Linked DNA regions of Aquitalea magnusonii. The protein of the gene in region 2 interacts with the protein of the main gene of each other region in a pairwise test. Links are inferred from orthologs where the notes say so. Each region holds a gene or a part of one and is shown on either strand. Other genes may lie near its edges. The genes, in order: uvrD, lpdA and odhB.

Region 1 (9,748 bases), 510 kb from region 2 along the record:
TGCCGGCGGCCAACGAACCCGGCCTGCAAGTACAGGACAAGGCGGGCAACTGGGTGGATGTACCCTGTGATTTCGGCATGCTCATCATCAATATCGGCGACATGCTGCAGGAAGCCTCGCAAGGCTACTATCCATCGACACAGCACCGGGTGGTGAATCCGCAAGGGGAGGCTGCGCGTAACAGCCGGGTGTCGCTGCCGCTGTTCCTGCACCCGCGCCCGGAGGTGGTGCTGTCGGAACGCCACACCGCCGGCAGTTATCTGGATGAGCGCCTGCGTGAGCTGGGGGTCAAGAAATAAGCCGCTAGCAGCCTGATGCATTTCATCGTGTAAATGTCTGTAAATGCCCTTCGGGGCATTTTCTTTTGCTGCTAGGGTTGCTCTGTTTTAATTGTCTGGCGAGTAAGAAGGTGAAATATCTGCTGCGTTTCATGATTGCACCTGCCGCGCTGACATTAAGTGCTTGTAGCCTGATCACTTCCCCATTGGTTGCCGGGGTGCAACTGGCCAGTACCGCAGTGACCTCGATTGCCAATATGGCACCCAATACCAGTACCAATGGCATGGCACATCCACATGATGAGCTGCGCAATATCTGTATCGAGATTAATTCCAGTGTAATTGTTTCCGATTTCATTCCTGAATTGCAAAAGCAGTTGCGCGAACGGGAAATTGAAAGCCGGATTTATGCAGTGGGCAATGCGCCAGGCAATTGCGAAGCCATTTTGTATTACACCGTGCTCACCCAATGGGGTTCCCCCATGTTTAGCGACGAATTGCGCCCGTATATTACCGATATCAATCTTTTACTCAAGAAAAACGGCAAGGTGCTGGCCAATGCGGCCTATCGGCTGGATGGCATGGCCTATGACAAGTGGAGTTCCACTGGCAAAAAGCTGTCACCGCTGCTGAACAAGATGTTCTCCAGTGACAATATGGCGCAGTGGCAAGCAGGGGGCGAGGCAGCCAATGGGGCTGCCCGCTTTGAACAAGATGTAGCCAAAAGAGCTGGCGCGACTACCAGAAATTGATCAGCCCGGCGAAGAAGCTCTGTGCCGCAGTCCGTGAGGCCACGTCGCTGGCCACCCCGTTCACGATCTGCTCGATGCGGGCATCGCCCACATCATTGGACGACACCACATTGCCCACCTTGATATCGCGCTTGTTCACAATGCCGGAAAAGCGCAGCAGCGTGGTATTACCACTGGCGGCCACGGCTTTTTCACCGGCCACGGCCAGATAACCGTTGGGCAATATATCGGTGACTGAAACCATCAGGCTGCCGCTGATCTGGTTGGCATTCGTCACCTGGCCGGTGCCTTTCAGGCTGCTGCTGCCCGTTGCTTTGCCGCTGTAATCAAAGATTTCCTTCAGCAAACCACCCATGGATGAAAGCGCACCCGGCCCGGATTCGGAAATGGTGGATGTGCGGCTGGTCGAGGTATTGGCATTGTTGCTGGAGGAAAGGTTCTCGGCAATATTGATTTTGAGTGCATCGCCAACACGGCTGGCAATCGGCTCTTCAAATAGCAGCATGGCCTTGTTTGGCTGATAAATGGAGCCGGGACTATCTTCCAGTGCCACCGGAGTGAATTGCGGTCTGATATGTACGGGTGCCGTAACCAGTGTTTGTGGCGAAGAGGCGCAGCCACTAAGCAGGCTGGTAAATGTCAGGCAGATCGATAATTGAGTCAGCAGTGTTTTCATTTTACCGCTCCCTGTTTCTTTAATTACTCCTTTTATTGTATTTTTACCGCTGGTTAATTAGCGTTATTGATTAAAAAACAAGGTAAGAAAATGTAAAGCAAATGGCTGATTGTCTTAACACCGCATAACGTAAATTTACACGCCAGCCAACGCTGGTATCAAAAAAGTAAAAACGGTATGGGGAGAACGAGATGAGCACAATCAGTGGCGTTGCCGCCGTAACACCTGGCCTCACGGCCTACAGCGTATTGCGTCAGGGAGCAAAAGCCGTGGTGGCCGAACTGGACTCTGCCGCCAAGGCCGCCGGCAGCGGCTTGAGCAGCGGTGCCGGTGCCACCGGTAGCGCGGTGGCACATGGGCTGACGGCAGTTGGCGAGGGCCTCAGCACCTTGGGGCGCACCATCAATACCCTGGCTTGATCCCTAGCCCCTCGCCTGGCGGCAGCTAGCGATGCCGCTGCAGCGGGCGCCAACGGGCCGACTGAAACTGTTGACTGAAATCCGGCAGCGCGGCGGTCTGCTTATCCGGCCCCAGGTATTTCTGCTGCAACTGCGCTACAAACCCGCTGTGTTCCAGCCCGCGCAGCGCATTTTGCAGCCGGGTGATGGTGCTGGCGGCCGTCTGCCGGTTCAGCGCAAACCAGTACTGCTCCTGGCCATCCAGCAGCGCAACCGGCCTGATCTGCTGGCTGCTGATGCCCGCCTGCTGCAGTTGCCAGTACATGGCCCAGTCCAGCATGGCAATCATGTCCACCCTGCCCAGCCGCAGCTTGGCCAGATTGCTGGCATCATCCGGTGCGTTGTCTTGTTCGATGCCCGGCCTTAAACCCAGTTGCTGCAACTGTGTTTGTGAGGCCGAGCCACGCACGGCACCAATACGCCATTGCTGCAATTGTCCTGGCGTTGTCAACTGAATGTCATTACGCACGGCCAGCCGGTACAGATAAACCCGCCGCTTGCCAATGGGCCCAAGCCAGCGGAACTGCTGTTCCCGTTCCGGCGTGCGTACCGTGCTGTACAGCACGCTATCCGGCGTGTTTAGCACCGTGACATAGGCGCGTGGCCAGGGAAGCAGCTGCTGGCGGAGCGTCAGGCCCGCCTTGCCTGCCATGGTGGTCAGCAGCTCGCTGGCATAGCCCCTGATCTGCCCGTCTTGCTGGTAGGTCAGCGGCGGCACATGTTCGGTATAGGCGGTCAGTCCGGCGGCATGGGCGGGGAGTGACAACAGCAGGGCCAAGCGGAAAGACAGGCGTAGATGCATGGTGGCAGTGGGAGATGGTTTCAGCGAAATTAACCCCTGGCCGACACCGCAGGCAAGCACAGCGACCGCAGCCGCCTGTGGCCTGTCGCATACCTGGCCACGGTATGCCGGCCAGCTGGTGTAAAATGCGTCCATCAACCACGCCCAGAAGAAATACCTGTCATGAGTGAGCTTTTAGCCGGATTGAATAATGAACAGCTGCGTGCCGTCACCTGGCCGGCCAAAAGTGCGCTGGTACTGGCAGGCGCGGGCAGTGGCAAGACACGGGTACTGACCACCCGCATTGCCTGGCTGATTGCCACCGGTCAGGTCAATCCCTCCGGCATTCTGGCCGTCACCTTTACCAACAAGGCGGCGCGGGAAATGCATACCCGGCTGGGTGCCATGGTGCCGGTGAATGTGCGCACCATGTGGATTGGCACTTTCCACGGCCTGTGCAACCGCTTCTTGCGTGCCCACTACCGCGATGCCGGCCTGCCGCAGGCGTTCCAGATTCTGGATTCCGCCGACCAGCAAGCCGCCATCAAACGCCTGCTCAAAAGCCTGGAGCTGTCGGACGAGAAATATCCGCCGCGTGCGGTGCAAAGCTTCATCAACGGCAACAAGGAAGCCGGGCTGCGGGCCGACCGTCTGCCACCCGCCTTGAATCCCTACGAAGCCAAGCTGGTGGAATTGTATGCCGCCTACGATGCCCAGTGCCGCCGCGAAGGCGTGGTGGATTTTGCCGAGCTGCTGCTGCGCAGTTACGAACTGCTACAAGCCAATGCCGCCTTGCGCGCCCATTATCAGGGCCGCTTCCGCCATATCCTGGTGGACGAGTTCCAGGATACCAACCGCCTGCAATACGCCTGGCTCAAGCTGTTGTCCGGCGAGCACAACGTGCTGTTTGCCGTGGGCGATGACGACCAGTCCATCTACGCCTTCCGCGGTGCCGAAGTGGGCAATATGCGCGCCTTGCTGAGCGACTTCCAGGTGGCCGAGCCGGTGCGGCTGGAGCAGAACTACCGCTCGGTGGGCACCATCCTCAATGCCGCTAATGCCCTGATCGAGCGCAACGATGGCCGCCTGGGCAAGAATCTGTGGACCGACGCGGGCGAGGGCGAGCAGATCCGCCTGTACGAAGCCTACTCCGATGGCGATGAAGCCCAGTTCATCATCGACGAGGTGAAGAACCTGCAGCGCGAGGGCATGAATCTGTCCGACATGGCCATCCTGTATCGTTCCAACGCGCAGTCTCGGGTGCTGGAACATGTATTGGTGAATGCCCAGTTGCCTTACCGCATTTATGGCGGCCTGCGCTTTTTCGAGCGCCAGGAAGTCAAGCATGCGCTGGCCTATCTGCGCCTGGTCAGCAACCCGGATGACGACAACGCCCTGTTGCGTGTCATCAATGTGCCGGCGCGCGGCATCGGTGCCCGCACCGTGGAAAACCTGCAAGCCATCAGCCGTGAGCAGGGCGTCACCCTGTGGCAGGCCTGCTGCGCCGCCGGCGGTGGCCGTACCGCCGCCAAGCTGGGCGAGTTTGTGCTGCTGATCGAAGCCCTGCGCAACAAGAGCAGTGCCATGACGCTGGCGGAAACCGTCAGCCTGATCATCGACCACTCCGGCCTGCGCGCCATGTACGAGCAGGACAAGAAAGAAGGCGAAGAACGACTGGCCAACCTGGACGAACTGGTGAGCGCCGCAGCCGGTTTCTTCCCGGATCAGCCAGAGCTGGCCATTGTCGAATTCCTCAGTGCGGCCAGTCTGGAAGCGGGCGAGCATCAGGCCGAAGCCGGCGAGGACGCGCTGCAACTGATGACGGTGCATGCCGCCAAGGGCCTGGAGTTCGACGCGGTGTTTGTCTCCGGTCTGGAAGAAGGACTGTTCCCGCACGAAAACAGCATGAACGACAGCAAGGGCCTGGAGGAAGAGCGTCGCCTGATGTACGTGGCCGTCACCCGCGCCCGCAAGCGCTTGTACCTGAGCTGCGCGCAGAGCCGCATGCTGCACGGCCAGAGCCGCTATCCCATCCGTTCGCGCTTTGTCGAGGAAATTCCCGCCGAGCTGGTTCGGGTACTGTCTGCTACAGTGAAACCTGTACCGCAGGCAAGTCCACGCCGCGCACCCTGGCTGGAGGAAGCCAGCGCGCCGGCCAGCACCATGTCGCTGCAGGGCTTTCGTATTGGTCAGGGCGTCAGTCATGCCAAATTCGGCGCTGGCGTGGTGATTAATGCCGAGGGCAGTGGCAATGATGTGCGCCTGCAAATCAATTTTGCCGAACACGGGTTGAAGTGGCTGGATTTGCGTTATGCCAAACTGACCGCCGAACAATGACATTCCAGCCAGGCTGGTCGATGATGACGCCATGAGTGACAAGCTACCTTCCACCACCTACCAGAGCCTGACTGCCGGGCAGGGCAGTGCCGAGTCAAGCCGGCGTCCCTACGAGGACCCATACTCCAGCCGGCTGTTCCTGATCATCGACAGCCTGCCGGAGATGCAGCGCGCGCTGGCCATGACCCTGGCCTCCTTCGGCGCTGACAAGGTTGAGTACGCCAGCAAGGCCGGCGATGCACTGGCCAAGATGGCCAAGTTCGAATTCGACGTGGTGCTGTGCGACTACGACCTGGGGAATGGCTACGACGGCCTCTATCTGTTTGAGGAGGTCAAGGAACGCAATCTGATCAAGCAGTCCTGCGTGTTCATGATTGTCACCGGCGAGCGGCGGGCGCAACGGGTAATCTCCGCTGCCGAGCTGGCACCGGATGACTACCTGCTCAAGCCCTTCACCGGCGAGGTGCTCAGTCAGCGGCTGGAAAAAGCCATGCGGCGACGCGAGGCCTTCCGCATGGTGGATGAAGCCATCATGCGGCACGAATACCTGGCTGCCATTGATGCCTGTAGCCGCAAGATCAGCCAGCGTGGCGAGTTTACGCTGGACTTCATGAAGCTCAAGGGCAGCCTGGCCCAGAAAATCGGCGACTTCGACACCGCGCGCAATCTCTACATGGAAGTGCTGCGCCTCAAGCCGCTGGCCTGGGCCAAGCTGGGTCTGGCCAAGTCGCTCACCGGCCTGAAAGCCTACGACGAAGCCAAGCTGCTGTTTGAAGAAGTGCTGGCCGATAATGAAAGAGTGATGGAAGCCTATGACTGGCTGGCCAAGCTGCACCGCATCCATCACGACCTGCCCGGCGCACAAAGCACCCTGGAAAAGGCCACCACCCTGTCGCCGGTGGTGCTGCGCCGGCAAAAACAACTGGCCGAAGTGGCCATGCTCAACAAGGACCTGGAAACCGCCGAGGCGGCCAGCGAAGAAACCCTCAATATCGCCAAATACACCTGGCACCGCAGCCCCACCCATTACGCCATGCTGGCGCGGGTGCAGATGGCACGGGGGGAAACCGGCACGGCGGCCCGCACGCTGGGCAATCTGCGCCGTGACTACCGCTACAACGAAGCCGGCGAATGGATGTGCAGCGTGATTGACAGCCAGTTGCAGACCAAGCTGGGCAACCGCGACAAGGCACGCGCCCTGCTGGCCGAGGCCGAGGCCGCCTACCAGAAGCTGGGCAGCAATCTGCCGGCCGAGGCGCAAATGGAATTTGCCCGTGCCTGCTATGCCCAGGGCAAACAGGACACCGGCAATGCCGCCATGCGCGATCTGGTGCGCAACAATCACGACAACGAAGAGTTGCTCTCCACCATTGGCGGCCTGTTCGAGGAAGTGGGGCTGGGCGACATGGGGCGTCAACTGATTGCCGAAAACGTGCAGTCGGTGCTGGAACTCAACAACCAGGCGGTACGCGAGGCGCAAGCCGGCCGCTTTGAGCAGGCCATCGATCGCTTTGTCAAAGCCCATGAGGAAATGCCGCACAATGTGCAGGTGATGCTTAACCTGGCCAACGCCACCATGGCCTATGTGCATGGCAATGGCTGGCACGAAAGCCATATGCGCCGCGCCTACGACATGCTGGTGCAAGTGCGTGAACTGGCCCCCACCAACAACAAGTTCCAGAAGATTCTCAAGGCTTGGCGACAACTGGTAGAGAAACTGGGCAAGCCGCAATGGGTGCTTTGAACGGCCTGCGTGTACTGGTGGTGGATGATGAACCGCTGGCACGCGAACGCATGGTGGGGCAGGTGGCACAATGTGGTGCCACCACGGTGGCGGCGCTGGCGGATGCCAAAGCAGCCAGCCAGTGGCTGGCGCGCCAGATGGTGGACGTGCTGTTACTGGATATTTCCATGCCCGGCATCAGTGGAGTCGAACTGGCGCGCAGGCTGCGCCAGTTGCCGTTGGCACCGCAACTGGTGTTCACCACCGCGCATGAACAATACGCCGTGGACGCATTCGAACTGGATGCGGCTGATTATCTGCTCAAGCCGGTCAGGCTGGAGCGCTTGCGCCAGGCGCTGGAGAAGGCCGCGCTGCGCTGTGGCAAGCGCCCTGTCATCGAAGCCCATTTCACGGTGCGACATCGTGACCGTTTGCTCAACATTCCTTTTTCCGCCGTGCGCTATCTGAAAGCCGAGCAAAAATACATCAGTCTGGTGACGGCGGATGATGAATACCTGCTGGATGATTCACTGGTGGCGCTGGAGCAGCGACTGGACGACAGCGTGCTGCGCATTCACCGCAACTGCCTGGTGATGCGTCATGCGCTGCAGGCGCTTTTGCGGCTGGGAGAGGGGGCGGATGAGCAGTGGGGCGTCAGCCTGCGCGACATTGCCCAGCCACTGTTGGTCAGCCGCCGCCAATTGCCTGCCATCCGTGCTGCATTGCGTCAAAATAGCAGCTAGTTTATACAGCTAGCGCCAGGGCTTTGTAGTAAGGACAAATGCGACTAGGTATAATTACTTATATTTTCGACTGTGGCAGAATTCCTTGGGCTAGCAGGTCGCCCTTTCTATAGAATCGCCTTTTCTCCCTTCTGCCCTCCCTTGCTCCATGCGGATAAAACTGGCCACTCTGGCATGTGTACTGCTTTGGCTGCTGCTGAGCGCGCTGATTTCCATGGCTTTTCTCAGCCGTGCCGTCATCAGTGCCGAGCAGGAGTTCGACATGCTGGGCGTGCGCCTGTCCGAGCAGCTCAACCAGAAGCTGCTGGTCAACGCAACCATTCTGGACAGCTATGCCGCCTTCACCATGCTCGATCACCAGCAAGCCGGCGAGCAGGAGCAGGTATTCGTGCGCCAGATGGCCGAGCGCTATCCACAACTGGTGTCGCTGGAGCGCATTCAGCGCGTCCGCCATCAGGATCTGCCAGGCTGGACACAGCAGATGCAGGCGCAATGGGGCAGTGATTTCAAGCTGCATGCCTACCAACTGCCTCAGCAGTCGGTGATCTATCCCTTGCCGCTAAGCGCGGAGTATTACCCGGTGGTGTCCATCCTGCCGCTGAATCAGGCGGTACGTCCGCTGCTGGGCACCGATATCTCGCATGATCTGCGTTTGCAGGCAGCCTTGCAGGATGCGCGCCGTTTTGGCCGTGCCGCCATGTCGGCGTCCTTCATCCTGCGCGAGGGGTTTCGCGGTCATCTGCTGCTGCAGCCGGTCAACAGCAGCACACTCTTGCTGCGCGGCCAGCCGCCGGATCAGTTTGTCGCCCTGATGCTGCGCTCCGATTACCTGCGCCCGGACGATACCGCCCTGCCTGCCGGTCTGAGCCTGCAGATTCTGGCCAGAGGCCCACAGGCCGCCCGCTTGCCTGCCTATGTGGATATTGCCGGCACGCCGCATGGCTGGCTGGAAACCCTTGGCTTTCCGCAGCTGCAACTGGAACGCGCCGTGGGCAGTGAGTCGCAGCCGCTGACCCTGCGTCTGCACTGGCAATTGGGCTGGTACCTGCTTAGCGGCTTCGAGCGTGCCGTCATCCTGTGCCAGTCATTGCTGGTTTTATTGTTACTCGGTTTCGGGCTGCGCTTTTACTGGGGACTGTTGTCGCGGCAGGAGCGGCGCGAAAGCCATCTGTTTTATCTGGCCAATCACGACCGCCTCACCGGCCTGGCCAACCGCAACCTGTTTTATGACCGTCTGCAGCATGCCATCTCACGCCTTAACCGCAGCGAGCGGCGCCTGGCGGTGCTGTTCCTGGACATGGATCGCTTCAAGCCGGTGAACGACAGCTATGGCCACGCCACCGGCGACAAGGTTTTGCAGCTGATTGCCGCGCGCATCCTGGCCATCATGCGCAATCAAGACACCGTGGCCCGGCTGGGGGGGATGAGTTCGTGCTGCTGATGGAGGATGTGGAGTCCAATCGCGAGGCAGACCGGGTTGTCGAACGACTGAAACACGCCATCCAGCAGCCCTATGAGGTAGATGGCCACAGCATCGAGCTGGGGGTCAGCATCGGCGTGGCCTATTATCCGGAAGACGGCATGCTGATCGAAGAACTGCTGGACGTGGCCGACCGCAAGATGTACGGCGACAAGGCACCGGATATTCCGCGCGGCTAGCTGCTGCTGTGGTGTTTGTGCCGCCCGGCGGCCAAATATCCGGCAAGACCGTGGTCAGTGCCGGCGCTTATCGATTAGAATCCTGCGATCATAGCCAGGGGAATACCATGTACCAGTCCGATTTCACCAAATTCATGAGCGAATTTCTGGACAAGCATCCGGAAGTAGACCAGCAGCGCCGCGAACTGCGCCTCACCCTGTGGGACCGCAAGGTCAACCTGGACGACCAGCGCCGCTGGAAAGAGTCCCGCGTGCCGCAAAAGCCCTACGTCTACCAGCCGGAATAAGCAGTCCCGGCCCGGCTTGCGCCGTGGCCATTCCCGAACGCCCCCTGTTGCCAC
Region 2 (9,729 bases):
ATGCAAACCTTCAGCATGCCCACGGGTAGACAGCACACCATTGCTGCTGTCCAGGTCGGTCAGGGATACACTGCCGCCCAGCATGTTCACACGGGCCGCCCCCAGCCTGACCCTTGCCGGTCCGGCTTCCAGCGCCAACGGCGACTGCAGGCTGAGGCCCGGCCTGCCGGAAAGCTCCAGCCGCTCCAGCACGCCCTGCCATTGGCTGCTATTGGCCGGCAATCCACCGCTGGCTGCCAGTTGTAGCTGATAAGCCTGACCGGCCAGACGCAGCCGGCCATCCAACTGCAGATGATGGCGGGTACGGGTGCCATTGCCCTGTGCGCGCAACTGCTCGGCACTGAAACTGCCGGCCTGCAGTCTGTCGGCCACCAGTTGCAGGCGGAAGGGGCTGCCTGCTGCGGCCTGGATATCGCCGTCCAGACTCAGCGTCTGCACGGAAAGGTTGCCGGGCAGGTGTAGCCGGTCAGCCCGCAGGCTGGTGGTCAGCAACGGTGCGTTGGGCGTGCCGGCCAGCAAGGCCTGTCCCTTGATGTTGCCGGAAAAACCAGGCCCCAACAGCGCGAGATTGGGCGCATCGATCAGCAGTTTGAGCTTGTCGCCAGCCACGCCATAAGCGCCACTGGCTTGCAGACGGTTGCTGGCCAGGCTGAGATCAGCCAGCAATTGCCGCAGGCGCTGGCCCTGCCAGTCTGCTGTCAGTTGGCCGCCAAGCGGCGCACCGGACAGTCGGCTGGGCGCAAACTGCAAGGCAATCTTGCCGGCCAGCGGCTGGGCCAACTGGCCACTGGCCTTGATGGCGGCGTTCAGCTCGCCGGAGGGCAAACCAGGCTTGAGCCGGGCGGGGTCGGCTTTCAGCAGCTTGCCTTCCAACTGGTAAAGCTGCTTTCCTTCCAAGCCCAACTTGCCCGTCACACTCATCTTGCCGGCACCGGCAGTCAGATCGAGTTGGCGCAGCAGCAGCGTTTTACCGGCCCCATCCTGCTCGAAGGCCAAGGCGGTTTCCAGTTGCAAGGACTTGCCATACAGGCTGGCGCGGATATCCGGCCCGGCCAGCGGTCCGGCAACACGGGCCGTTCCCTTGATGGTGTCATCCGGCGCGGTCGCATACAGGGTTTTCAGGCTGATGTTGTGCAACAGCGCAACGATATCCAGCGAGCCAGGCTCCACCTTACCGGTCAGATTGAGCTGGCCTGCGCCCAATTGGGCCATCAGCTTGTCCAGATGCAGCATCTTGTCATCGGCCCGGAACTCACCCACCAGCAGCGACAAGGGCAATTGGCTGGCCGATACCGGCCCCGGCTGGCTGTTGAGCAAGGACAAGCCGCCCTTGATGCGGGCGCCGCCTTCCGGCTCGGCATGCACGGCAAAACCCAGCCGTGCTTTGGGCCAGCTCGGCAACAGCGCTTGCGGGTTGATACCGCCCACCCGGATGTCCAGCCGCCCGAAACGGTTATAAGGGTTAAAGGCAAATGGCCGTAACAAGCCGTGCGCCTCGGCCAACATGCCCTTGCCACTGCCTGTCGCATCCACTTGCAAGGCCAGCAGATTGCCTGCCAGCTTCAGCCCGGCCTGTACTGGAATCTGCTCTAGCTCGCCCTGGGCGCGGAGCTGGCCCTGGGTGGCAAATGGTGTGCTATCGGCGATGGACAGACGGGCGCTGGTGCTGCCCCATGGTGTTTGCAGCTGTGCCAACTGCAATTGATGCTGCTGGTTCTGGTAGGCATAGCTGGCCTGCAAGCCGTAAAGCCTGACGTCCGCCGGCAGCAGGGTGAGGCTGGCCAGTTTTACTTGTTCGACGCGGACATCCAGCGGCAAGGACAAAGAAACGGGAGCCCCGGCAGCAGGCGTGGCGGGAGCCGGACGGCTGTTTACCCGTACATGGCCGATATCAAGCAGTTGTACCTGCAAACGCCGCTGCCACATATCACTGGCTTGCCATTGCAGTTGCAGGCGGTCGATATCCACATCCTGATAGCGTGCGCGCCAGCGGATATCGTGCAGGGTAAAACCGGACCACAGGCTGCCTTCGCTACGGGCAATGCTCAATTGCTGATTGCTCAGTGCCGGCAGTTGCTGGCAAAGCCAGGCCAGACCCTGTGTGCTGCCACCCAGCCAGCCCAGCACAGCACCTAGCACAAGCAGCACCAGCAGGCAGAGCAGGCGGCCCCAGCGGCGCCGTGGCGGCTTTGGCAGAGGTGGCGGGCTGGCCTGCGGCCCTGCTGCCTGGTCTGGCAAGGGAGCGTCCTGCATCAGAAGGCCAGCCCCAGGCTCATGTTCCAGCGCAACTTACCGTCCTTTTCTGCCTTGGCAATATCCATGGACAGCGGTGCAATGGGACTCATCCAGCGCACACCGATACCGTTGGCGTGTTCCAGCTTGAAGCTTTGCCAGCTTTGCGCCGCGTTACCGGCATCGTGAAACAGCGCCAGCGCCCAGTCCTTGGCCACCGGAATCTGGTACTCCAGCGTGGCCGTGGCCACGACACGGCCACCGACCACCGCGCCATCCGGCCCAGGCAGACCCAGGCTCTGGTAATCATAGCCGCGCACGCTATTGGAACCACCGGCACGGAATAGCTGGGAAGATGGCACTTCATCACTGTCCTTGGCCCAGACCTGACCGATTTCCAGCCGGGTGAGCAAGGTGCCGTACTTGGGCCATGGACTCCAGTAGGCTACGCCACGCGCATAGCCCCGCACAAAGCTGGTGGTGGACAACGCGCTCCCCAGCGTGCTGGACAGCGAGGTGTCCAGCAAGGTGCCGGAGCGGGGACGCAAGGTGTCGTCCACATCGCGCCGCGTCCAGCCAAACACACCAAGCAGGGCCGCGGTATTGTTGCTGGGCGTATTGCCGATGGTTTCCTTTTCCTGGATGAACTCCACGCCGAAACGGGCATTGATCTTTTCATGGCTGCGGATGCGCCAGGCACCGGCATCAATGGTGGTGGTTTTCACCCCCTGGATATCGGTTTGCTTGAAAGATGAGGTGATGGAATGGGAATAGTTGTCGGCCTGGCGTGGAAAACCCAGGCCGAAACTCAGGTTACGGTCGCTGTTTTTCCAGTCCAGCAAGGCAGAACCGGTCCAGCCTTTGCCAAACAGATTGTAGTAGTCATAGCCGATGCGGGTACCGGGCCCGTCTTCCGAGTCGTAGGTCAGGCCCAATTCCAGCTTCTGCTTGGGAAACTCGGTCAGGCTCACCTCTACCGGCACCTGGTTATTGTCTATGCGCGCCATGTCGGCACTCACCACCACCCCGGAATACTGGGCGGCCTGCTCCAGCGCAGACTGATAATCCAGTAGCTTCTTTTGCTGATAGGGGTCGCCCTGCTGAAAATCCGCCAGCCCGGTTGCCACGCTCAAGGGATAACGCTGGTTGCCGGTGATATGGGTGGGACCAAAACGGATCAAGGGGCCACTATCCACCTGCACCAGCAACTGGCTGCGCTGGGTTTGCGGATCGATGTCGGCCTGGCTCTTGACGATTTTTGCCAGCGGAAAGCGATCGACGGTAAGCAGGCGCAGGATGGCGCGTTTGCTGCTGCTCCAGTCGTCCTGCCGATATGGTGCGCCAATGGGCAGCGACCAGGCTTCCAGCACGGCGGCCAGCCGTTTCTGGTAATCGGCTTGCTGACGGATGTCACCGCCAAGCTGCAGGGTAACGTCGTCGATGATGACCGGCTCGCCCGGATCAACCTTGATCACATAGTGATGTTCTGTCGGTTCCTCCACCCGGATGGTGGCACTGAAGTAGCCCTCGGTCTCCAGCAAGGCCTGGGCTGCATGCGGCGTTTCCTTGATGATGGCCTGTAGCTGAAACTCATCCAGATCAGCATCGTTACTGGCGGAAACCAGTTCCAGGTGATCGTTCAGCAGGCTGGCCAGCGTCGATGGAGCATCCACACTGACGGTGTAATCCACCTTGGCCCAGGCTGGTGCGGCACACAGCGTGAGGGCAAGGGCGGATGACAAGGCAAGGGGAGAGGTTCGTGGCAGCATGTCGGCATTCATCTGGAATCCGACTGATGGTAGCGAAACTGGTTCAGTCTGGCGAGGACTGTCGGCAGACTGCTCTGCACGGCTGCCATAAAAAATGGCGGAATGATCCGCCACAAGACTGAGAGAGATAAGACGCGACCCGCCAGAGGCGGGCCGGGACTGCAGGCAGCCTGCCCGGCCTTACGGCCGGACTGGCAGCTTACTTCTTGCGCTGCGGCGGCAGGTCCGTGCAGCTACCCTCGAATACTTCGGCGGCCATGCCGATGGATTCGCCCATGGTGGGGTGCGGGTGAATGGTCTTGGCGATGTCTTCGGCATCGCAGCCCATTTCGATGGCCAGGCAGATTTCACCAATCATGTCGCCGGCGTGCGGGCCGACAATGCCGCCACCAATCACCTGATGGGTAGCCGGATCGAAAATCAGCTTGGTGAAGCCTTCATCACGACCATTGGCAATGGCGCGACCGGACGCAGCCCACGGGAAGACGGATTTCTCCACCTTGATGCCCTGTTTCTTGGCTTCGTCTTCGGTCATGCCCACCCAGGCCACTTCCGGATCGGTATAGGCCACACCCGGAATCACGCGGGCATCGAAGAAGGCCTTGTGGTCAGCGCAGTTTTCTGCGGCAACGTGGCCTTCATGCACGCCCTTGTGCGCCAGCATCGGCTGACCGACGATGTCACCAATGGCGTAGATGTGCGGCACATTGGTGCGCTGCTGCTTGTCCACCGGGATGAAACCGCGGTCAGTCACGGCCACACCGGCGTTTTCCGCACCAATCAGCTTGCCATTGGGCGCACGGCCGGTGGCATACAGCACCAGGTCGTAGCGTTGCGGTTCTTTCGGTGCCTGCTCGCCCTCGAAGGTGACGTACACGCCGTCTTCCTTCGGCTCGACGGCAACGGTCTTGGTGTTCAGCATGATGTTGTCGAAGCGGTGGGCATTCCACTTCTGCCATACCTTGACCAGGTCACGGTCGGCACCCTGCATCAGGCCGTCCAGCATTTCCACCACGTCCAGGCGGGCGCCCAGCGTGGAGTAAACAGTACCCATTTCCAGACCGATGATGCCGCCACCGATGATCAGCATCTTTTCCGGCACGGCTTTCAGTTCCAGCGCGCCGGTGGAGTCCACCACACGCGGATCATCCGGAATGAACGGCAGCTTCACCACGCGCGAACCGGCGGCGATGATGGCGTTCTTGAACTTGACGATGGTTTTCTCGCCGCTCTCTGCACGGCCGTTGCCGGTAGTGACCGACACTTCGATGTGATGCGGGTCGATGAAGCGGCCATTGCCACGTACGATTTGCACCTTGCGCGCCTTGGCCATGCCGGCCAGGCCACCGGTCAGCTTGCCGATGACCTTTTCCTTGTAGCCGCGCAACAGGTCGATATCCACTTCCGGCTTGCCGAACTTGATGCCGTTGGCAGCCAGATGGCTTACTTCGTCAATCACGGCTGCATTGTGCAGCAGGGCCTTGGACGGGATGCAGCCCACGTTCAGGCACACGCCACCCAGGGTGGAGTAACGCTCGACGATGACCACTTTCTGGCCCAGGTCGGCGGCGCGGAAGGCAGCGGAATAACCGCCAGGGCCACCGCCCAGTACCATCACGTCGCATTCGACATCGGCACCGCCCGCGTGGCTGGCGGCCACCGGGGCAGCCTGCGGAGCAAAACCGGCATCGGTGTGAGCAGAGGCCACACCGGTGGTTTCCAGCGGCTTGGCTTCTGCCGGGGCCGCGCTGGCGGCGGCAGCAGCTTCAACGATGACGATCACGTCACCTTCGCTCACCTTGCTGCCCACGGCCACTTTGACTTCCTTCACCACACCGGCAGATTCCGCCGGCACTTCCATGGTGGCCTTGTCGGTTTCCAGGGTGATGAGGCTGTCATCCTTGCTCACCACATCGCCCGGCTTCACAAAGACTTCGATCACGTCCACATTGCTGTGGCCGCCGATATCCGGGACTTTCAGTTCAATCAGATTGCTCATGGCTTTTGGGAGTGGGGAATGGCGAGTAGGGAGTTACTCCACCCGCCATCCACCACCCACTTCCTTTATCAGTTCGTTTTCCCGATGGGGAGCACCTGCCTGCAGCAAGCACGACTCCCCACTCCCTACTCACGATTTCAGAGGATCAGGCGACGCACGTCGGACAGCAGCTTGCCCAGATGCACGGTGAAGCGCGCGGCAGCCGCACCGTCGATCACGCGGTGATCGAAGGACAGCGACAGCGGGCACATCAGGCGCGGTGCGAATTCCTTGCCGTTCCATACCGGCTTGATCTGGCTCTTGCACACACCCAGGATGGCCACTTCCGGCGCATTCACGATCGGGGTGAAGCTGCTGCCACCGATACCACCCAGGCTGGAGATGGTGAAGGTGGCGCCTTGCATGTCGGTCGGCTTGAGCTTGCCTTCGCGGGCTTGCAGCGACAGCTCGGTCAGTTCCTTGGCGATCTGCTTGATGCCCTTCTGGTCGACGTTCTTGATGACCGGTACCACCAGGCCATTCGGCGTGTCGGCGGCAAAGCCGATGTGGTAATACTGCTTGAGCACCAGATTGTCGCCATCCAGCGAGCTGTTGAAGGTGGGGAATGCCTTCAGGGCTTCGGCAGCGGCCTTGATGATGAAGGCCAGCGGCGAAATCTTCAGGCCGGATTTTTCCCATTCCTTGCCGATGGTCTTGCGGAAGTCTTCCAGCTCGGTGATGTCGCACTCGTCGTTGAACGTGACGTGCGGGATCATCACCCAGTTGCGGCTGAGGTTGGCACCGGAAATCTTCTGGATGCGCGACAGCGGCTTGGTTTCGATCGGGCCGAACTTGGCGAAATCCACCTTCGGCCACGGCAGCAGGTCCAGACCCACACCGGAACCAGCAGCGGCGGCCGGGGCGGCAGCCACCGGGTTCTGCAGCACGCTCTTGACGAAGGCCTTCACGTCGGCGTCGATGATGCGACCCTTGCGGCCCGTACCCTTGACGCGGCCCAGGTCCACACCCAGTTCGCGGGCCAGACGGCGTACCGACGGACCGGCATGGGCCTTGGAGAAGCTGGCTTCGTTGATGGCGGGCAGGCTGGCGCTGGCGGCAACCGGTGCAGCAGCGGCAGGCGCAGCGGCGACAGGAGCCGGCGCAGCGGCAGCCGGGGCCGGGGCCGGTGCTGCGGCAGGAGCGACCACCGGAGCAGCGGCAGCAGCAACAGCGCCTTCCACCACCACGATCAGGTCGCCCTGGCTTACCTTGCTGCCAACGGCAACCTTGACTTCAACTACCTTGCCAGCGGCAGTGGCCGGTACTTCCATGGTGGCCTTGTCGGTTTCCAGCGTGATCAGCGAATCGTCCACGCTGATCACGTCGCCCACCTTGACCGATACTTCGATCACGTCCACACCGTTGTGGCCGCCGATATCCGGCACCACGATGTCGATGCGACCGCTGGCAGCCGGTGCGGCAGCCGGTGCGGCAGGCGCTGCAACCGGTGCAGCTGCCGGAGCGGCGGCAACCGGGGCCGGTGCAACAGCAGCTGCCACGGCGGCCGGAGCCGGCGCGGCAGCGCTGGCGCCGACTTCCAGGATGGCGATGACGTCGCCCTCGGAAATCTTGCCGCCAACAGCGACTTTCACTTCCTTGATGACACCGGCAGCTTCAGCCGGCACTTCCATGGTGGCCTTGTCGGTTTCCAGGGTGATCAGCGAGTCGTCCACCGCCACGGTCTGACCGGCGGTGATGAATACTTCGATGATGTCTACATTGCTGTGCCCACCGATGTCGGGCACTTTCAGTTCGATCAGATTGCTCATATGTGTTGGGAGTGGGGAGTGGCGAGTGGGGAGTCCCCACGCCGCGCACTGTCCACTCACTACTCCATGAATTCGTTGGCCTGACTGAGCGGGGCCGGGCATCCACTCCCTACTCCCCACTCCCGTACTCCCGCTGGCTTACGCTTTCCAGCTAGGCAGCTTGTCGGTCTTGATGCCGTACTTGGCAATCGCTTCAGCCACCTTGGCAGCTTCGATCTTGCCTTCGCGGGCCAGGGCGGACAGGGCAGCCACGGCGACGTAGTGACGGTCCACTTCGAAGAACTCGCGCAGCTTGGCGCGGCTGTCGGAGCGGCCGAAACCGTCGGTGCCCAGTACCACGTAGCGACCCGGTACGTATTCGCGAATCTGGTCGGCGTAGTTGCGGATGTAGTCGGTAGCGGCGATCACCGGACCGCTGCGGCCTTCCAGTTGCTGCTCGACAAAGGACTTGCGGGCAGCTTCGGTCGGGTGCAGCAGGTTGAAGCGGGAAGCTTCCATGCCGTCACGACGCAGCTCGTTGAAGGAAGTCACGCTCCAGATGTCGGACGCGATGCCGAAGTCGTTGCGCAGCAGGTCTGCCGCGGCAATCACTTCACGCAGGATGGTGCCGGAGCCCATCAGCTGTACCTTCACCTTGGCGTCGCCGCCGTCCTTCAGCAGGTACATGCCCTTGATGATGCCCTGCTCGGCGCCTTGCGGCATGGCCGGGTGGGTGTAGTTCTCGTTCATCAGGGTGATGTAATAGAACACGTCTTCCTGCTCGGCATACATGCGGCGCAGGCCATCTTGCAGGATGACTGCCAGCTCGTAAGCGAAGGTCGGGTCGTAGGACACGCAGTTCGGGATCAGGCCAGCCTGGATGTGGCTGTGACCGTCTTCGTGCTGCAGGCCTTCACCGTTCAGGGTGGTACGACCGGCAGTGCCACCCAGCATGAAGCCACGGGCGCGCATGTCGCCAGCCGCCCAGGCCAGGTCACCGATACGCTGGAAACCGAACATCGAGTAGTAGATGTAGAACGGAATCATCGGGATGCCGTGGTTGGCGTAGCTGGTCGCTGCGGCAATCCACGAAGACATCGCGCCCGGCTCGTTGATGCCTTCTTGCAGCATCTGGCCGTCTTTGGATTCCTTGTAGAACATCAGCTGGTCGGCATCCTGCGGTACGTAGTTCTGACCCTGGGTGGACCAGATGCCGTACTGGCGGAACATGCCTTCCATACCGAAGGTGCGGGATTCATCCGGCACGATCGGCACGATCTGCTTGCTGATGTTCTTGTCTTTCAGCAGGGTGCCCAGCATGCGCACGAAGGCCATGGTGGTGGAGAACTCGCGCTCACCCGAATCACCCAGCAGGCTGTCGAACACGTGCAGGCCCGGGATGGCCAGCGGGGCCTTCACCGGTTTGCGGGCCGGCAGGTAACCACCCAGCGCGGCGCGGCGTTCACGCATGTACTTCATTTCCGGGCTGTCATCAGCCGGCTTGTAGTACGGCACCTTCGGCAGGTCTTCGTCGGACACCGGAATACCGAAGCGGTCGCGGAATTTGCGCAGGCTTTCGATATCCATCTTCTTGGCCTGGTGGGCAATGTTCTGCGCTTCGCCGGACGAACCCATGCCATAACCCTTGATGGTCTTGGCCAGGATCACGGTCGGACGGCCATTGGCATTGTGGGTGGCTTCGTAGTACGCGGCGTAGACCTTGTGCGGATCGTGGCCGCCACGGTTCAGCGCCCAGATCTCGTCGTCGGACATATTGGCCACCATTTCGCGCAGCTCCGGGTACTTGCCGAAGAAGTGTTCGCGAACGTAGGCGCCGTCTTTGGATTTGAAGGTCTGGTAGTCGCCGTCCACGCATTCGTCCATGCGTTTCTTCAACAGGCCCTTGGTGTCCATGGCCAGCAGCGGATCCCAGCGGCTGCCC
Region 3 (9,718 bases), 3.7 Mb from region 2 along the record:
GCGGGCTCAGTTTTGAACTGAGCGTAGCCGGCCAACACATGGCCAGCGGGGTAAGCAATCAGGCGATCAATGTGGCCGCGCTGGGCGAAAGCGAAATCCAAGTCCGGGTGCATACCTCGCTGGGCAGTTGGCTAAAGCAACTGGGCAAGGCCGTGCAGGGCGATGGCAAACTGGAATACCAGCTGCAAGGCCGGCTGGAGGATTTGCAAGGCGTCGCCAGTCTGCCGTTCAGCAGCAGTGGCGAGTGGAAGCTGCCGTAAGCGGCTTAGCGTCGCTGACAAAAATGCTGCCGCGGTGTTGCGCCGCCTTGGCGTACGGATGCTACTGTCTGCACAGGCGCGGCTGCTCCAGGGGGGCTACCCTGTTTTGTCAGCCGCTCTTATTGCCGTGGGACTGCCACACAGTCATTGCCTTCAAAGCTGACCGATTCAATCAGCTGGGTCTTGGCATTGACCACAAAATTGGTGGTGCAGCTATAGTGCATGACACCACCACCGATGCTGCCATCGTAAACCCAGCGCCCCGGTGTTTCGATCACCCGGCTCTGACCGTTTTCCGTCACGGTAAAGCGACTGCCCGGCTCGAAGCGGCGGTTGTCAAAATACGGCTGCTGCTGGGTATAGGACTTGCTGTAGGTGTATAGCGTGTTGCCATTGGGCATGGGCATGCTCTTGCTGGGCGCACCCCATTGTGCCAACAAGGCATTGGCGTCCTTGCCCTGCCAGTAATACGCCTTTTGTGCATAGCCCTCGCGGGTGGGGAAACTGCTGCAGGCGCTGGTAAGCAGCACCAACAGACAAAGCCATTTACGCATCACATTCCTTTCCTCGTTCACTTGCTTGCCCTTGCTGTCCGACCAGGCAGCAGATGCCAAGTTCTAGCATAAATCGCCGGCTGACAGCAGTCCGGCATGACATGCCGCGACTGACCATAAAAAAACGCCACCCGGAGGTGGCGTTTTTGCTGCAGCAAGTGAAACCTGCAATCAGATCATGCCCTTGGACTTCAGCAGTTCGAACATGGTCTTGCCGATTTCGGCCGGGCTGCGGGTGTAGGCGATGCCAGCCTTTTCGAAGGCCTTGAACTTCTCTTCGGCAGTACCCTTGCCGCCAGAGATGATGGCACCGGCGTGGCCCATGCGCTTGCCCTTGGGAGCAGTCACACCGGCGATGTAGCCCACTACCGGCTTGGTCACGTAGGCCTTGGCAAATTCAGCCGCTTCTTCTTCGGCGGTACCACCGATTTCACCGATCATCACGATGGCGTCGGTATCCGGATCGTCCTGGAACAGTTTCAGGGCATCGATGTGGCTGGTACCCGGAATCGGGTCGCCGCCGATACCGATGCAGGTGGACTGACCCAGACCCAGGGCGGTGGTTTGTGCCACGGCTTCGTAGGTCAGGGTGCCGGAACGGGACACGATACCGATGCGGCCCGGATTGTGGATGTGCCACGGCATGATGCCGATCTTGCACTCACCCGGGGTGATGATACCCGGGCAGTTCGGGCCGATCAGGCGGATGCCGGCTTCGTCCACGGCTTTTTTCACGTACAGCATGTCCAGGGTGGGCACGCCTTCGGTGATGCAGACAATCAGCTTCACGCCGCTGTCGATGGCTTCCAGAATGGAATCCTTGGCAAACGCTGCCGGTACGTAGATCACCGAGGCATCAGCCTGGGTTTGACGCACGGCGTCCTTCATGGTGTTGAACACCGGCAGGCCCAGATGCTCGGAACCGCCCTTGCCCGGAGTTACACCACCCACTACCTTGGTGCCAACCTTCAGCGCCTGTTCGGCGTGGAAGGTACCATTCTTGCCGGTGAAACCTTGCACCAGCACTTTGGTGTCTTTGTTTACCAATACGCTCATTTTGAAATCCTTATGCGGTGCAGGTGATTAAAGCGCAGCAACGGCAGCAACGATCTTCTCGGCTGCGTCGTTCAGGCCCTGGGCGGAAACCAGCTTCAGGCCGGATTCGTCCAGAATCTTGGCGCCCAGCTCGGCGTTGTTGCCTTCCAGCCGCACAACCACCGGCACGGTCACGTTCACTTCCTTCACCGCGGCGATGATGGCTTCGGCAATCATGTCGCAACGTACGATGCCGCCGAAGATGTTGATCAGCACGCCCTTGACCGAATCATCGGCCAGGATCAGCTTGAAGGCTTCGATCACGCGATCCTTGGTGGCACCACCACCCACGTCCAGGAAGTTGGCCGGCTGGCCACCCTTCAGCTTGATGATGTCCATGGTGGCCATGGCCAGGCCGGCACCGTTCACCATGCAGCCGATATTGCCTTCCAGGGCCACGTAGTTCAGGTCGAATTCGGAAGCTTTCACTTCGCGTTCGTTTTCCTGCGACTTGTCGCGCTGGGCCAGCAGGGCCGGGTGACGGTACAGGGCGTTGGAGTCCAGGTTGATCTTGCCATCAACGCAGGCCAGTTCGCCGTTTTCACGCAGCGCCAGCGGGTTTACTTCGAACAGGGCGAAGTCGTTTTCCACGAAAGCCTGATAAGCACCCAGCATCAGCTTGCTGAAGGCGGCGATTTGCGAACCGGACAGACCCAGGGCAAACGCGGCATCACGCGCCTGGAACGGCTGCATGCCAACCAGCGGGTTGATTTCGATCTTGATGATCTTTTCCGGGGTTTCTTCGGCTACTTTTTCGACTTCCACGCCGCCTTCGGTGGACACCATGAACACAACGCGCTGGCTGCCACGGTCCACTACGGCGCCCAGGTACAGTTCGCGCTGTACCGGGTACATGTCTTCGCATACCAATACGCTGTTGACCGGCTGGCCGGCTGCGTCGGTCTGATAGGTCACCAGGTTGGTGCCGATCAGGCTCTTGGCGACTTCAGCGGCTTCTTCGCGGGTCTTTACCACTTTGACACCACCGGCCTTGCCACGGCCACCGGCATGCACCTGGGCCTTGACGACGGCAAACTTGCCGCCCAGTTGGTCATAAGCGGCAGCGGCTTCTTCCGGCGTGGTGGCCAGAATGCCCTTTTGTACCGGCAAGCCGTATTTGGCCAGCAGCTCTTTCGCTTGGTATTCGTGCAGGTTCATCTATGGTTTCCTTTCGGTGGAAATGATGGCGGGCCCTGTCTGGCCAACGTCTCTATTCCTTGGTCGCTTCCTCAACCCTAATGTATCGGGGCGGAACTGTTCTCGCGGCAGTCCCTGCTCCCATACCCTCTTTGCAAATCTGCCCGGCTGTTACCGGACAGATTTATGGGGCCGTGTGATTGTACACGGCCCCGCAGCACTTAGCCGTGCAATGCGCGCTTGTCAGCGGCCAGTGCAGCTTCGTGTACCACTTCCGACAGGCTGGGGTGGGCGTGGACAATGCGGGCCAGGTCTTCGCTGGCGGCCTTGAATTCCATCGACACCACGCCTTCGGTCACCAGCTCGGACACCATCGGGCCGATCATGTGCAAGCCCAGGATGCGGTCGGTCTTGGCATCGGCCAGAATCTTCACCGTGCCTTGTGCCTGACCCAGACCCAGCGCGCGACCGTTGGCAGCAAAACCGGAAGTCCCCTTCTTGTATTCGATGCCTTCAGCCTTGAGCTGTTCTTCGGTCTTGCCCACCCAGGCGATTTCCGGCGAGGTGTAAATCACCCACGGAATCACGCCGAAATCGACATGCGGTTTCTGGCCGGCAATGCGTTCTGCCACGGCAACGCCTTCTTCGGAAGCCTTGTGCGCCAGCATCGGGCCACGCACCACGTCGCCAATCGCCCAGATGCCCGGCAGATTGGTGTGGCAGTGGTCGTCCACGGCAACAAAGCCACGCTCGTCCAGTTGCAGGCCAACCGCTTCGGCACCCAGACCGGAGGTGTTCGGCACGCGACCGATGGAGACGATCAGCTTGTCAAATTCGGCAGCCACGGCTTCGCCGTTCAGCTCGTAGTTGACGGTAACGTGCTTCTTGGTGGCCTTGATTTCGCCAATCTTCACGCCCAGCTTGATGTCCAGACCGGTATCTTTGGTCAGGGTCTTGAAGGCTTCCTTGGCGATTTGCTGGTCGGCAGCGGCCAGGAAGGTCGGTGCGGCTTCCAGAATGGTCACTTCCGCGCCCAGACGCTTCCACACGCTACCCATTTCCAGACCGATCACACCGGCACCGATCACGCCCAGACGCTTCGGTACGGCGGAGAGTGCCAGAGCGCCTTCGTTGTCCAGCACCATGTGGTTGTCGGTGGCCAGGCCCGGCAGCTGACGCGGGCTGGAACCGGTGGCGATGATGACGTTGGTGGCTTCCAGCGTGTCAACCACTGCACCGTTGTCGGTGACTTCGATCAGCCACTTGTCGCCCTGACGGCCCTTGAGGGCGGCCAGACCGTGGATGTTGGCAACCTTGTTCTTCTTGAACAGGAAGCTGATACCGGCGGCGTTCTTGCTGATGATGCCGGTCTTGCGTTCCAGCATGGCGGCGACGTCCATCTTGGCACCGGACACGCTGATGCCGTGCTTGGCAAAGTCGTGTTGTACCGCGTGGAAGTTTTCCGAGGACTGCAGCAGTGCCTTGGACGGGATGCAACCCACGTTCAGGCAGGTACCACCCAGCGAAGGCTTGCCTTCCGGGTTTTTGAATGCATCGACGCAAGCGGTGTTGAAACCCAGTTGGGCAGCACGAATGGCAGCCACATAACCGCCAGGGCCGCCACCAATCACAACTACATCAAACTGTTGGCTCATTGATTTTCCTTGATCAGGATTTACCGACCTTGAACAGCAAGATCCCGAAAGCAATCATGAACACGGCAATGATGAGCTTGCCCACCAGGGTGTAACGGTCCTCGCGAATACCGCGTTGCTGCTTCTTCCAGGTCAGTACCGCAATGGCGACCCCAGCCAGGATGGAAGCTACCGCATACAGCCAGTCAGGCAAAATCATCATTTCTCCGTTCACATTATTCAAAGTGGCCGCAAGCACGCTTGCGGCCAGCAGACATTACAGACCCGGTATTACAGGTCCAGGATCAGGCGGGCCGGATCTTCAATGGCGTCCTTGATGGCCACCAGGCTCAGTACCGCTTCGCGACCATCGATGATGCGGTGGTCGTACGACTGGGCAAGGTACATCATCGGGCGCACGACAACTTGACCATTCTCAACCACTGCGCGCTCCTTGGTAGCGTGCATGCCCAGAATGGCGGATTGCGGCGGGTTGATGATGGGGGTGGACATCATGGAACCGAAAGTACCGCCGTTGGAGATGGTGTAAGTACCACCGGTCAGTTCTTCCACGGTCAGCTTGCCTTCCTGGGCGCGCTTGCCGAAGTCGGCGATCTGTTTTTCGATCTCGGCCAGGCTCAGTTGGTCGGCATTGCGGATGACCGGCACCACCAGACCACGCGGGCTGCCAACGGCCACGCCGATGTCGAAGTAACCGTGATAGATGATGTTGTTGCCATCAACGGAGGCATTGACGATGGGGTATTTCTTCAGCGCGGCAACCACGGCCTTGACGAAGAAGCCCATGAAGCCCAGCTTCACGCCGTGCTCTTTCTCGAAGCGGTCCTTGTAACGGGCGCGCAGGTCCATCACCGGCTTCATGTTCACTTCGTTGAAGGTGGTGAGGATGGCGTTGGTTTGCTGGCTCATCACCAGACGCTCGGCCACGCGCTGACGCAGGCGGGACATCGGCACGCTTTGTTCCGGACGGTCGCCCAGCACGGCAGCCACGTTGACGGCAGCCGGGGTGGCGGCCAGGGCCACACCGGTATTGCTGGCAGCAGCCAGTACCGGGCCGGCTTGCGACGGTGCAGCGGCAGCAGCCTGTACGTCTTCTTTCAGCACACGACCATCACGGCCGGTGCCGGTCACGTTGGCCAGGTTCACGCCGGTTTCGGCAGCCAGCTTGGCAGCGGACGGCATGGCAGCGCCACCCGGTGCAGCAGCCGGAGCAGCCTGTACCGGAGCCGGAGCGGCAGCAGCCGGGGCAGCCGCAACGGCAGCCGGGGCATCGCCAGCCTTGGCGGCGGTGTCGATGCGGGCGATCAGCTGACCGGAAACCACGGTAGCGCCATCCTGTTCGATGATTTCAACAATCACGCCAGCCTGCGGTGCCGGCAGTTCCAGCACAACCTTGTCGGTTTCCAGATCGATGACGTTTTCGTCGCGATTGACGAAATCGCCAGCTTTCTTGTGCCAGGTCATCAGCGTGGCTTCGGAAACGGACTCGGGCAGTTGGGGGACTTTGACTTCAATAATCATGTTCTTCTCCAGAGCGGGGCGGTCATCCTGCCGCCCCCGTCAGTGTAATCGTTGTGTTGGCGTGTACTTACTTGGCAATCGTCATGGCTTCTTCGACGAAGGCCTTGAGCTGGGCAACGTGCTTGCTCATGTAGCCTACGGCCGGGGAAGCGGAAGACGGACGACCAGCGAACGACAAGAACTGCTTGCCGATCAACAGACCTTCCAGGCGATGGCGGATCTGGTACCAGGCACCCTGGTTACGCGGCTCTTCCTGCACCCACATCACTTCCTTGGCTTGCGGGAAGCGTGCCAGTTCGGCGGCTACCTGCTCGGTCGGGAAGGGATACAACTGCTCGATGCGCACGATGGCGATGTCGTCTTCCAGGCCCTTTTCCTTGCGGCCGGCAGCCAGGTCGTAATACACCTGACCGGCACACAGCAGCACGCGCTTCACTTTCTTCGGATCCTGTACCACGGCATCGCCGATCACCGGGCGGAAGCTGCCGTTGGTGAAGTCTTCGATCGGGCTCATGGAGTCCTTGAAACGCAGCAGGCGCTTGGACAGGAAGATCACCAGCGGCTTGCGGTACGGACGCAGCACCTGACGGCGCAGCATGTGGAACATCTGGCTGGCTTCGGACGGCATCACGATCTGCATATTGTGCTCGGCGCACAGTTGCAGCCAGCGTTCCAGACGGGCGGAGGAGTGCTCCGGACCCTGGCCATCGTAGCCGTGCGGCAGGATGGTGGTCAGGCCGCACAGACGGCCCCACTTGGTTTCGCCGGAGGAAATGAACTGGTCAATCGCCACCTGGGCGCCGTTGGCGAAGTCGCCGAACTGGGCTTCCCAGATCACCAACTGATCCGGTGCGGAGCAGGCGTAGCCGTATTCGTAGGCCAGTACCGCTTCTTCGTTCAGGATGGAGTCGATCACCAGGAATTCAGCCTGGTTGTCGGACATATTGCGCAGCGGCACGTAGGAGCCTTGGTCCCAGCGTTCGCGGTTCTGGTCGTGCAGCACGGCGTGACGGTGGGAGAAAGTACCTCGGCCGGAGTCTTCACCGGACAGGCGGACACCGAAGCCATTGGTCACCAGACTTGCATAGGCCAGGGTCTCGGCCATGCCCCAGTCGGCATTCTGTTCACCGGCAGCCATGGCCTTGCGTGCAGCCAGCACCTTTTGCACGGTGGGGTGCAGCTTGAAGCCTTCCGGCAGGGTGGTGAACTTCTCGGTCAGGCGCTGGATGTCGGCGCGCGGCAGCGAGGTGTCGGTGGGGTGCGCCCAGTGGGTGCCCATGTACTGGCTCCAGTCCAGGGCATGTTCGCGCTTGTAGTTGGTGAGCGCGGTCTGTTCCACGTGCTCGCCCTTGTCCAGCGCGTCACGGTAGGCCTGGATCAGTGCTTCGGCTTCTTCTGCCTTCAGCACGCCTTCCTGTACCAGACGCTCGGCATACATGGCGCGCACGCCCTGATGCTTGGCAATCTTCTTGTACATCATCGGCTGGGTCAGGAAGGGATCATCACCTTCGTTGTGACCCAGTTTGCGGTAGCAGACCAGATCGATGACCACGTCCTTGTTGAACTGCATGCGGTAGTCCAGCGCAGCCTGCATCACGTAGCAGACGGCTTCCGGATCATCACCGTTGACGTGGAAAATCGGCGCTTCAACCATCTTGGCCACGTCGGTACAGTACAGGGTGGAACGCATGTCGCGCGTGTCCGAGGTGGTGAAACCCACCTGGTTGTTGATCACGATGTGGATGGTGCCACCGGTACCGTAGCCGCGGGTCTGCGACAGGTTGAAAGTACCCTGGTTGACACCCAGGCCGCCAAAGGCGGAGTCACCGTGAATCAGTACCGGCACGGCGCACTTGCGCTCGCTGTCCTTGCGGCGGTCCTGACGGGCACGTACCGAGCCTTCCACTACCGGGTTGACGATTTCCAGGTGCGACGGGTTGAACGCCAGCGACACATGCATCGGACCACTGGCGGTGGGGATGTCGGAGGAGAAGCCCATGTGGTACTTGACGTCGCCGGAGGCCATTTGCTGGGCGGCCTTGCCTTCGAATTCGGCAAACAGGTCACGCGGCTGCTTGCCCAGGGTGTTCACCAGCACGTTCAGACGGCCACGGTGGGCCATGCCGATGATCAGCTCTTGCACACCAACGGCAGTGGCGTTGTGGATCAGGTGGTCCAGTGCGGCGATAGTGGATTCGCCACCTTCCAGCGAGAAGCGCTTCTGGCCAACGTATTTGGTATGCAGATAGCGTTCCAGGGTCTCGGCCGCGGTGATCTGCTTGAGGATGCGCATTTTCTTGGCGGCATCGTAGCGCGGGGTGGACAGATCGCCTTCAAAGCGCTTCTGTACCCAGTGCTTTTCGTCCGACTTGGTGATGTGCATGAATTCCAGACCGATATTGCCGCAGTAGGTCTGTTTCAGACGCGACAGGATATCGGACAGCGGCAGCTTTTGCGGGGCCACCAGCGAGCCCACATTGAACTGCACCGCCATGTCGGCATCGGTCAGACCGTGCTTGTGCGGGTCCAGCTCTTGCAGGGTAGCCTGATCCATGCGCTTGAGCGGGTCGAGGTTGGCCTGACGGGAACCCAGTACGCGATAGGCCGAAATCAGTTTCAGCACACCCACTTGCTTCTGCATGGTTTCCCATTCGCCGCCGGTGCTGTTGCGCGGGCCGCTGGCCGGTTTCTTGGCCAGTTGAATGAAGGATTCCTGGATGGGCATGTGCGGTACATCGCGCTCAGCCGCGCCCGGTGCCTGGGCCAGCTTGTCGAAGTATTCACGCCATTCGGCCGGAACCGAATTCGCATCAGCGAGGTACTGTTCGTACAGTTCCTCGATGAACGGTGCATTCCCACCGAACAGGTAGGAATGACTGTACATGGATTGCATCATTATTCGACCCTTTGTTATCTACGTACGTGTCTACGTTTGGCTACATTGCAGCGTGGAGAAAGCGTTGTGGAAAAGACGCAAGAAGGGCTTTGGCAGGGCAAATCCGTCTCCGTTCTTTTCCGCAGCGCTCTGTCGGCGTCTGTCGTGAAACTGCTGACTGTATTCTGTAAGACAAGGTAAAAAGTTGGCCGAAACGTGTCCGGCCAACTTGTCACTGCCTGATTAACGCTTGTCGATATCGACAATGTCGCGACGCGGCGCGCCGGTGTACAGCTGACGCGGACGGCCGATCTTCATGGCCGGATCGGCGATCATCTCGCTCCAGTGCGCAATCCAGCCCACGGTACGTGCCAGGGCGAAGATCGGGGTGAACATCGAAACCGGAATGCCAATGGCAGACAGCACGATGCCGGAGTAGAAGTCGACGTTCGGGTACAGCTTGCGCTCGATGAAGTACGGGTCTTCCAGGGCGATCTTTTCCAGTGCCATGGCCAGCTTGAACTTCGGATCGTTGTGCAGGCCCAGTTCGTTCAGCACTTCGTCGCAGGTCTGCTTCATGATGGCGGCGCGCGGGTCCATGTTCTTGTACACGCGGTGGCC

Evidence for each region.
Region 1: the proteins of lpdA (region 2) and uvrD interact in binary tests that used the Escherichia coli proteins (3 or more experiments, as listed by UniProt). The link is inferred for Aquitalea magnusonii from one-to-one orthologs.
Region 3: the proteins of lpdA (region 2) and odhB interact in binary tests that used the Escherichia coli proteins (3 or more experiments, as listed by UniProt). The link is inferred for Aquitalea magnusonii from one-to-one orthologs.

The regions. Positions count from the first base shown.
Region 1 is NZ_AP018823.1:4,560,202-4,569,949, forward strand. The notes cover bases 2,789-5,705. They hold uvrD (DNA helicase II), read left to right. Parts: upstream 2,789-3,128; coding sequence 3,129-5,282; downstream 5,283-5,705. Other genes in these bases: DLM_RS21395 (substrate-binding periplasmic protein), read right to left, coding at 2,789-3,101; DLM_RS21405 (response regulator), read left to right, coding at 5,314-5,705. In the rest of the region: DLM_RS21375 (isopenicillin N synthase family dioxygenase), read left to right, coding at 1-299; DLM_RS21380 (cell division protein FtsI), read left to right, coding at 410-1,030; DLM_RS21385 (flagellar basal body L-ring protein FlgH), read right to left, coding at 1,017-1,706; DLM_RS21390 (hypothetical protein), read left to right, coding at 1,898-2,125; more of DLM_RS21395, read right to left, coding at 2,151-2,788; more of DLM_RS21405, read left to right, coding at 5,706-7,026; DLM_RS21410 (LytR/AlgR family response regulator transcription factor), read left to right, coding at 7,014-7,748; DLM_RS21425 (DUF3460 family protein), read left to right, coding at 9,515-9,694. UniProt on the Escherichia coli protein: A helicase with DNA-dependent ATPase activity. Unwinds DNA duplexes with 3'-5' polarity. Translocates on single-stranded DNA with 3'-5' polarity. Initiates unwinding more efficiently from a nicked substrate than double-stranded DNA.
Region 2 is NZ_AP018823.1:4,044,729-4,054,457, forward strand. The notes cover bases 3,601-6,498. They hold lpdA (dihydrolipoyl dehydrogenase), read right to left. Parts: upstream 6,001-6,498; coding sequence 4,201-6,000; downstream 3,601-4,200. Other genes in these bases: DLM_RS18940 (autotransporter assembly complex protein TamA), read right to left, coding at 3,601-4,001; aceF (dihydrolipoyllysine-residue acetyltransferase), read right to left, coding at 6,138-6,498. Outside these bases: DLM_RS18935 (translocation/assembly module TamB domain-containing protein), read right to left, coding at 1-2,253; more of DLM_RS18940, read right to left, coding at 2,253-3,600; more of aceF, read right to left, coding at 6,499-7,808; aceE (pyruvate dehydrogenase (acetyl-transferring), homodimeric type), read right to left, coding at 7,947-9,729. UniProt on the Escherichia coli protein: Lipoamide dehydrogenase is a component of the glycine cleavage system as well as of the alpha-ketoacid dehydrogenase complexes.
Region 3 is NZ_AP018823.1:352,904-362,621, reverse strand. The notes cover bases 4,098-6,984. They hold odhB (2-oxoglutarate dehydrogenase complex dihydrolipoyllysine-residue succinyltransferase), read right to left. Parts: upstream 6,223-6,984; coding sequence 4,972-6,222; downstream 4,098-4,971. Other genes in these bases: DLM_RS01775 (2-oxoglutarate dehydrogenase E1 component), read right to left, coding at 6,290-6,984; DLM_RS01785 (hypothetical protein), read right to left, coding at 4,715-4,903; lpdA (dihydrolipoyl dehydrogenase), read right to left, coding at 4,098-4,701. Outside these bases: DLM_RS01810 (LEA type 2 family protein), read left to right, coding at 1-260; DLM_RS01805 (hypothetical protein), read right to left, coding at 380-814; sucD (succinate--CoA ligase subunit alpha), read right to left, coding at 986-1,870; sucC (ADP-forming succinate--CoA ligase subunit beta), read right to left, coding at 1,898-3,067; more of lpdA, read right to left, coding at 3,268-4,097; more of DLM_RS01775, read right to left, coding at 6,985-9,118; gltA (citrate synthase), read right to left, coding at 9,341-9,718. UniProt on the Escherichia coli protein: E2 component of the 2-oxoglutarate dehydrogenase (OGDH) complex which catalyzes the second step in the conversion of 2-oxoglutarate to succinyl-CoA and CO(2).